Regions from separate parts of the Streptomyces sp. TG1A-8 genome, predicted to be linked through region 2. Evidence: riboswitches for the same ligand, from Rfam matches in the RefSeq annotation. Region 2 holds a riboswitch; the other holds the start of a gene.
The links. Region 2 has a riboswitch for S-adenosylmethionine ahead of thrC (threonine synthase). Riboswitches for the same ligand answer to the same signal wherever they lie in the genome.
Positions count from the first base shown of each region.

Region 1: it holds a riboswitch for S-adenosylmethionine, as region 2 does, so the genes downstream of both, QQY24_RS22630 (aminotransferase class V-fold PLP-dependent enzyme) here and thrC (threonine synthase) in region 2, are expected to answer to the same signal.

Region 1 is NZ_JASTLB010000001.1:5,156,249-5,160,654, forward strand. It holds gene trpD (anthranilate phosphoribosyltransferase) at 104-1,168, shown strand; SAM riboswitch class IV at 1,329-1,445, shown strand; gene QQY24_RS22630 (aminotransferase class V-fold PLP-dependent enzyme) at 1,629-2,993, shown strand; gene QQY24_RS22635 (Lrp/AsnC family transcriptional regulator) at 3,016-3,297, opposite strand; gene QQY24_RS22640 (rhomboid family intramembrane serine protease) at 3,294-4,034, opposite strand; gene QQY24_RS22645 (hypothetical protein) at 4,188-4,406, shown strand, end outside.
Region 2 is NZ_JASTLB010000001.1:4,028,484-4,032,889, reverse strand. It holds gene QQY24_RS17655 (MoaD/ThiS family protein) at 150-425, opposite strand; gene thrC (threonine synthase) at 422-1,705, opposite strand; SAM riboswitch class I at 1,723-1,866, opposite strand; gene QQY24_RS17645 (glucosyl-3-phosphoglycerate synthase) at 2,033-2,977, shown strand; gene QQY24_RS17640 (trehalose-6-phosphate synthase) at 3,062-4,406, shown strand, end outside.

The sequences.
Region 1 (4,406 bases), 1.1 Mb from region 2:
CCGGGGTACGGACGGGGGCCTTTCGCCGCGTCCCGGGCTGGATAGGGTGGATCTGTTCGAGACGCACGTCCCGCACTGCGGGACACCGACCCAGGAGCGGCTGATGAGCGCTGTGACCCCCGCTGGAGGCGACACCGCGGCGGGCCGTTCCTGGCCCGCCCTGCTGAACGGCCTGCTGGCCGGCGACGACCTCACCGCCGACGACACGGCGTGGGCCATGGACAGGATCATGGGCGGCGAGGCGACCGACGCCCAGATCGCCGCCTTCGCGGTGGCGCTGCGGGCCAAGGGCGCCACCGTCGAGGAGATCAACGGGCTCGTGCGCACGATGTACGAGCACGCGAACGTGATCGAGGTGCCGGGCGCCACCGTCGACATCGTCGGCACGGGCGGCGACGGCGCGAGGACGGTCAACATCTCCACCATGTCGTCGATCGTCGTCGCCGGCACGGGCGCGAAGGTCGTCAAGCACGGCAACCGGGCCGCCTCCTCCGCCTCCGGCGCGTCCGACGTGCTGAGCAGGCTGGGCGTCAACCTCGACCTGACCCCGCAGCAGGTGGTGCGGGTCGCCGAGGAGGCCGGCATCACCTTCTGCTTCGCCGTGAGGTTCCACCCCGCGCTGCGCCACGTGGGCGCCGCCCGCGGCCAGCTGGGCATCCGGACGGTGTTCAACCTGCTCGGCCCGCTGACCAATCCGGCCAGGGTGAAGGCGCAGGCGGTCGGGGTCGCCGTCGCGCACGAGGCGCCGATCGTGGCGGGCGTCTTCGCCGAGCGCGGCCACTCCTCCCTGGTCTTCCGGGGCGACGACGGCCTGGACGAGCTGACCACCACCGCCACCTCCCGGGTGTGGGTGGTGCGGGACGGCAGGGTCACCGAGGAGGGCTTCGACCCGCGCGACGTCGGCCTGGACCTGGTCCCGGTGGAGGCCCTGCGGGGCGCCGACGCCGCCTACAACGCCGAGGTGGCGCGGCGCCTGCTGGACGGCGAGGAGGGCCCGGTGCGCGACGCCGTGCTGTTGAACTCGGCCGCCGCGCTCGTGGCGCTGCGGCCCACGGACGCCCCGCTGGCCGAGCAGATCCGGGCGGGCATGGCGAAGGCGGCGGAGTCGATCGACTCGGGCGCGGCGAAGCGGACGCTGGAGCGCTGGGTGGTGGCCAGCAACCGCTGACCGGCGCGGGCGACGGCGCGGTCCGGCACCGCCGGGCCCGCCGCCGGACGCCGCCCGCCCGGCGGTGCCGGACCCCGCGTGCCCCGCGTGCCCCTGCGCGTGTCCCGGTATCCGGACAGGAGTTGCACCCCGTGGACCGTCCCGGTTAGCTTTTCGATCAGGTCATGAGTGACAGTCATGCGGCCCCGGCCGACTGTCCGGCAACCCTCCGTCCGTGGCGGGGTGCCCCGGGTGAAGACCAGGTCGCGGACAACACCGTCCGTGACAAGCGCGGACCCCTCACACGCGGTGCACGGGCGTGGGGCCAGGGGTCCTGGTCGTTCGAGGGAGCCTTCCGTGAGCAAGCGAATGCGCTAGGGCCGCAGAGCCCCGCCTCCGCGTACGCCTTTCCCTCTTCCGTCCCGCGCCGGAGCCCCGTCCGCCCGCGCGGCGACGCACCCAGCCTCACGGGAGTCCACCCATGCCTGTCGCCACCGCCACCGCCGCCGGCCAGTCCCTCCGCGCCCCGCTGCCCGTCCTGGGCCGGGACGTCACCGTCCCGCTCGTCACCGGCGGCGAGGTCACCTACGCCGCGCTCGACTACGCCGCCAGCGCCCCCGCCCTCCAGCGCGTCTGGGACGACGTGGCCGCCTACGCCCCCTACTACGGCAGCGTGCACCGCGGCGCCGGTCACCTCTCCCAGCTGTCCACCGAGCTGTTCGAGGACGCCCGCCGCACGGTCGCCGCGTTCCTCGACTGCCGGGAGGACGACCAGGTGGTCTTCACCCGGTCCACCACGGACTCCCTGAACCTGCTGGCCCACGCCCTGCCGGCCGGCTGCGAGGTCTTCGTCTTCGAGACCGAGCACCACGCCGCCCTGCTGCCCTGGCGGGACGCGAAGGTGACCTGCCTCGACGCCCCGCGCAGCCCCGGGCAGGCCGTGCGGACCCTGGAGCGGGCGCTGGCCGGCCGCGACGCCCACGGCCCGGCCCTGGTCTGCGTCACCGGCGCCTCCAACGTCACCGGCGAACTGTGGCCGGTCCGCGAGCTGGCCGCCGCCGCGCACGCCCACGGCGCCCGCATCGTCCTCGACGCCGCCCAGCTGGCCCCGCACCACCCGGTCGGCGTCCGCGAGCTGGACGTCGACTGGGTCGCCTTCTCCGGTCACAAGCTGTACGCCCCCTTCGGCTCCGGCGTGCTGGCCGGCCGCGCCGACTGGCTGCGCGCGGCCGGGCCGTACCTGGCCGGCGGCGGCGCCAGCCGCAGGGTCACCCGGCGCGCGGACGGGGGGGTGGACGTGGAGTGGCACGACGGCGCCGCCCGTCATGAGGCCGGCTCCCCGAACGTGATCGGCGCCCACTCCATCGCCTCGGCCTGCAAGGCCCTCACCGAGGCCGGCTTCGACGCGCTCGTGGCCCGCGAACAGCACCTCCTCCGCACGGTCCGCGCGGGCCTCGCCGAGGTGCCCGGGGTGCGGGTGCTGTCCCTCTTCGGCGACGACGCCCCGCGCGTCGGCGTGCTCTCCTTCGTGGTCGAGGGCTGGAACAGCTCCCACTTCGCCGCCGCCCTGTCCGCCGAGTACGGCATCGGGGTGCGCGACGGCCTCTTCTGCGCCCACCCGCTCGTGCGCGTCCTGCTGGGCGGCGCCCCCGGGACGCGGGGCGAGTGCGGCGCCTCCGGGGCCGCACCCGGCGAGGAGTCCCTCGACGCCGTCCGCGTCAGCTTCGGCGCGGGCACCCCCGACGAGCACGTCACCCGCTTCCTCGCGGCGGTCGGGGAACTGGTGTCCGGGGGCGCCAAGTGGCGGTACCGCACGGAGGACGGCCGCTGCGTGCCCGTGGTCTGACCCGCGCCCGCTCAGGCGGCCCTCACGAGTCCAGCCCGATCGCGAAGGCCGCCTCCAGGTCGTGCTGGGAGTACGTCCGGAACGCGACGTGCGTGTCCGTGCCCTCCACCCCGGGGATCTTGCTGATCCGCCCCGGGATGACCTCGGCCAGGTCCTCGTGCCGCCGCACCCGCACCATCGCGATCAGGTCGTAGGTTCCCGTGACGGAGAAGACCTCGCTCACCGACTCCAGCGAGGCGATCCGCTCGGCGATCTCCGGAATCCGGTCCACGCTGGTCTTGATCAGAACGATCGCGGTGATCACGGCTGTGTCTCTCCCTCGGGGGCCGGAGCAGGGGCGTCTTTCACTGTAGTCGTACGGAATCGGACCCACGCGTACCCGAAGCCGAGCCCGAAGCCGACCAGGTGGGCGAGGTAGGCCACCCCCGGTCCCCCGGTGGCCCGGCCCGCCGCCAGCCACTGCAGGGCCGCCCAGAAGGGCAGCACCACCCACGCGGGGAACCGCACCGGCAGGAAGAACAGGAAGGGCAGGAGACTGGTCACCCGGGCGCGGGGGAAAAGGTAGAGGAAGGCGCCGAGGACCGCCGAGACCGCTCCCGAGGCACCCACCAGCGACTGCCCGGAGGCGGCGTTGGCGACCGCGTAGCCCAGCAGGGCGAGGTAGCCGCAGCCGACGTAGAACAGGGTGAACTCCGCCCGGCCCATCCGCTCCTCGGTCATGGCCCCGAAGACCAGGAGGAAGAGCATGTTGCCGAGCAGGTGCACCCAGCCGCCGTGCACGAACAGGGCCGTGACCGGGGTGAGGGCCTCCTGGGCCGGCACGGCGAAGAGGTCGGCCGGGACGACCCCCCAGCGCCGGAAGTACGCGCGCCGGGCGGCGAACAGCGCGTCCCCGGAGCCGTACGCCGTGGTGAGCCCCGAGGCCGGGCCCAGGGCGAAGACCAGGCAGCACAGGCCCATGAGGAGGTAGGTCATCGGTGCCGAGGTGCCGCGCAGCGCCCTGGGGGTCCGGCCGGCCGACGTGCTCCAGTTCCCGGTCATGACTACAGAGCATGACGTAACCGGACGCATCGTCACAGACCGCCTCGCCGCCGTGAACGGACGGGCGGCGGGGACCCCCCAGGCCGTAGGGTTACGAGCCACACGCGCCGGGGAGCGGCGCGCACCGACCCGAGAAGGAAGCGGACAGTCACGATGACGGTTCCCCTGCCGACCGCCACGACACGGTGGCGCTGCACCCTCTGCGGCAACCTCACCCGTTTCGACGTGACCCGCTCGTCGAGGGTCGTCGAGTACGTCCACCTCGATCTCGCCGGTGAGCCGGTGGTCGAGGAGCGCGAGGTGGTCAGTGAGACCATCGAATCGGTGCGCTGCCGCTGGTGCAACGCGGTGGACCAGGTGGAACTCGTGGAC
Region 2 (4,406 bases):
CGGCAGACGGTCCGAGACCGCGTTCCCCGATTCTACCGTCTTCAATCCCATAAAATTGCCCCCTCCGTTTCTCTCCCGGAGGGGGCGGTCGGCAGAACGGCCGGTAATCGGAGTTACCGAAGGTAATGATCGGTCATTCGGTCAGCCGGTCAGCCGCCGGCGACGGCCGGAATGATGGAGACGCCGGCGCCGTCGGGGGTGGCGGTCCGCAGGCCCTGCTCGAAGCGCACGTCGTCGTCGTTGACGTAGACGTTGACGAAACGGCGCAGCTTGCCCTGGTCGTCCAGCACCCGGGCGGCGATGCCGGTGTGGTTCTTCTCCAGGTCCTCGATGACCTCCGCCAGGGTCGCGCCGTCGGCGGTGACCTCGGCCCGGCCACCGGTGTAGGTGCGCAGGATGGTGGGGATGCGAACGGTCACGCTCATGCGAGGCCAGCCTCTCGGAAGGAGTCCAGGTTCGGGCGGATGGTGGCGGTGAGGCCGGTGCCGGCCACCGCGTCGAGGGTCTTGAGGCCGTCACCGGTGTTGAGGACGACCGTGGTGAGCGACGGGTCCAGCACGCCGTCCTCGATCAGCTTGCGGGTCACGCCCACGGTCACGCCGCCGGCCGTCTCGGCGAAGATGCCCTCGGTGCGGGCGAGCAGCTTGATCGCGTCGACGATCTGCCCGTCCGTCACGTCCTCCACCGCGCCGCCCGTGCGGCGCGCGATGTCCAGCACGTACGGCCCGTCGGCCGGGTTGCCGATGGCGAGGGACTTGGCGATGGTGTCCGGCTTCTGCGGGCGGACCACGTCGTGCCCGGCCTTGAAGGCCGCCGACACCGGCGAGCAGCCCTCGGCCTGCGCCCCGAAGATCCTGTACGGCCGGTCCTCGACCAGTCCCAGCCCGACCAGCTCCCGCAGACCCTTGTCGATCTTCGTGAGCTGGGAGCCGGAGGCGATCGGGACGACGATCTGGTCCGGCAGCCGCCAGCCGAGCTGCTCGCAGATCTCGTACGCCAGGGTCTTGGACCCCTCCGCGTAGTACGGCCGCAGGTTGACGTTGACGAAGCCCCAGCCCTCGCCGGCCGGGTCGCCGATCAGCTCGGAGCAGAAGCGGTTCACGTCGTCGTAGTTGCCCTCGATGCCGACCAGCTCGCCGCCGTAGACGGCGGCCATGACGACCTTGCCCTGCTCCAGGTCGTGCGGGATGAACACGCAGGAACGCAGGCCGGCCCGGGCGGCGGCGGCACCGACCGCGCCGGCCAGGTTGCCGGTCGAGGAGCAGGACAGGGTGGTGAAGCCGAAGGCGCGCGCGGCCTCCAGGGCCTGGGCGACGACCCGGTCCTTGAAGGAGTGCGTCGGGTTGCCGGAGTCGTCCTTCACGTACAGCCCGCCGGTCACGCCCAGCTCGCGGGCGAGGTTGTCGGCCTTGACGAGCTTGGTCCAGCCGGGGTTGATGTTCGGCCTGTCGGCCACGTCGGCCGGGACCGGCAGCAGCGGCGCGTACCGCCAGATGTTCGCGGGGCCCGCCTCGATGCGCGCGCGCAGCCCTTCGGCGTCGTAGGCGGAGAAGTCGTAGGCGATCTCCAGCGGGCCGAAACACTCCTCGCAGGCGAACACCGGGCCGAGCGGCACCCGGTGGCCGCACTCGCGGCAGCTCAGGGCGGCGGCGGGGCCGAGGTCGACGGTGGTGGTGCTGGTGCTTGCAACGGTCTGCACAGCCATGGAGGCGAGGCCCTTTCTCCTCATCTTCCTCGCGACGCACCTCGCCGCGAGACGGAATTGGCACCTTCCCGAGCCGGGAGCCTCGCTTCAGAAGACGAGTACCGACCGGAGGGTTGCCGGGGCTTCACCGGGCCGTGTCCCTCTGCCCCTCTGGATGAGCTGTATGTGGTTGTGAACGCCCGTGCCCCCCGACATGCGATGGTCACCGGCGTTGTCCAAGACTGTAACCGAAGGCCAGGAGAGTTGAGATAGTCGTCCGAACCGCGAGATGGATCACACGGCCCCCGCGGGGGGCCACGTGATCATGACAGTGAGGAGCCGCAGACCGTGCTGCAAGAAGTCGAGCGCTGGCTGGCCACCCGCTCCTGGTCCGTGGCCGACCGCCCGCTGCACCGGATCCTGGCCGCCAAGCAGCGCACCGGGCAGTCCGTCTCCGTCGTCCTGCCCGCGCTCAACGAGGAGGGGACGGTCGGCGACATCGTCGCCGTCATCCGCCACGACCTCATGCGGCAGGTCCCGCTGGTCGACGAGCTCGTCGTCGTCGACTCCGGGTCCACCGACCGCACCTTCGAGGTCGCCGCCGCCGCCGGGGCGCGGGTCGTCCACCGCGACGCCGTCCTGCCCCGCATACCCGCCCTCCCCGGCAAGGGCGAGGTGCTCTGGCGCTCGCTGCTGGTCACCGGCGGGGACATCGTCTGCTTCATCGACGCCGACCTGAAGGAGTTCTCCTCCGACTTCGTCTCCGGGATCGTCGGCCCGCTGCTCACCGACCCGGACGTGGACCTGGTCAAGGGCATGTACGACCGCCCGCTCGGCGGCGCGGCCGGCCAGGGCGGCCGGGTCACCGAACTGATGGCCCGCCCGCTGCTGAACATGCACTGGCCGCAACTGGCCGGCTTCGTGCAGCCGCTGGGCGGCGAGTACGCGGCCCGCCGCTCCCTGCTGGAGCGGCTGCCGTTCCCGGTGGGCTACGGCGTGGAGCTGGGCATGCTGGTGGACGCGCTGCACCTGGTGGGGCTCGACGCGCTGGCCCAGGTGGACGTGGGGGTGCGCAAGCACCGGCACCAGGACGGGCAGGCGCTCGGCCGGATGGCGGCGGCCATCTACCGCACCGCCCAGCTGCGGCTGGCCCGCGGGCACCTCATCCGCCCGGCCCTGACCCAGTTCGAGCGGGGCGAGGACGGTTTCGAACCGCGCACCCACTCCGTGGACACCGAGGAGCGGCCGCCGATGGCGGAGATCGCGGAGTACGCGGCGCGCCGGGTGGCGTGAGGCGGACGGAAACGGCGGCGTACGGCACCCTTCCGGAGCGGACCGTACGTTTGAGTGTTTCCGGGCCGGGCTAGGTTGAGGTCTATGGCTTCCACGCACGCTGCTGAGGTGCTGGTCGCGTCCAACCGCGGCCCGGTTTCGTACGAGCTCCAGGAGGACGGCTCGCTGCACGCCAAACGCGGCGGCGGCGGACTGGTCTCCGGGCTGTCGGCCATCGGGCCGGACACGGACGCGGTCTGGGTGTGCGCCGCGCTCGGCGACGGCGACCGCGCGGCCGTCCGGCGCGCCGGGGGCGGCCTGCTGCCGGCCGAGGAGACCGGCGGGCAGCGGGTGCGGATGCTCGACGTCGACGCGGCCGTGCACGCCGACGCCTACAACGGCATCGCCAACTCGGTGCTCTGGTTCGTCCACCACCTGCTGTACCAGACCCCGCTGGAGCCGGTCTTCGACGCGGAGTTCCGCCGCCAGTGGGCGTCGTACCGGGCCTACAACCAGGCGTTCGCCGAGGCGCTGGCCGAGGAGGCCGCCGAGGGGGCGGCGGTGCTCATCCAGGACTACCACCTGGCCCTCGCCCCCCGGATGCTCCGCCGGCTCCGCCCCGACCTGCGCATCGGCCACTTCTCGCACACCCCGTGGGCCCCGCCGGACTACTTCCGGCTGCTGCCCGACGACATCGCGGCCGAGCTGCTGACCGGTGTCCTGGGCGCGGACCGGGCGGCGTTCCTGACCCGCCGGTGGGCGGACGCCTTCACGGCGTGCTGCCACGCGGTGCTCGGCCCGGGCACCCCCTCGGGCACCCGGATCGGGGTGCACGGGCTGGGTGCGGACGCGGACTTCCTGCGGGAGCGGGCGCACCGGCCGGACGTGGACGAGCGGATGGCCGCGCTCCGGGAGGAGATCGGCGAGGGCCGCCGCACGATCGTCCGGGTGGACCGCACCGAACTGTCCAAGAACATCGTGCGGGGGCTGCTGGCCTACCGGGAGCTGCTGGACACCCGCCCCGAGTGGCGCGAACGGGTGGTGCACGTGGCGTTCGCCTACCCCTCCCGGCAGGACCTCGCGGTGTACCGCGACTACACGGCCGAGGTGCAGCGGGTGGCGCAGGAGATCAACTCCGCGTACGGCACGCCCGGCTGGACGCCGGTGGTGCTGCACGTCAAGGACGACTTCGCGCGCTCCCTGGCCGCCTACCGGCTCGCGGACGTGGCTCTGGTCAACCCGATCCGGGACGGCATGAACCTGGTCGCCAAGGAGGTGCCGGTCCTCTCCGACGGGAGCTGCGTCCTGGTGCTGTCGCGGGAGGCGGGGGCGTACGAGGAGCTGGGCGAGGACGCGATCGCGGTGAACCCGTACGACGTCACGGGTACGGCCGAGGCGCTGCACGAGGCGCTGACCCTGCCGGAGGCCGAGCGCGCGGAACGCTGCAAGA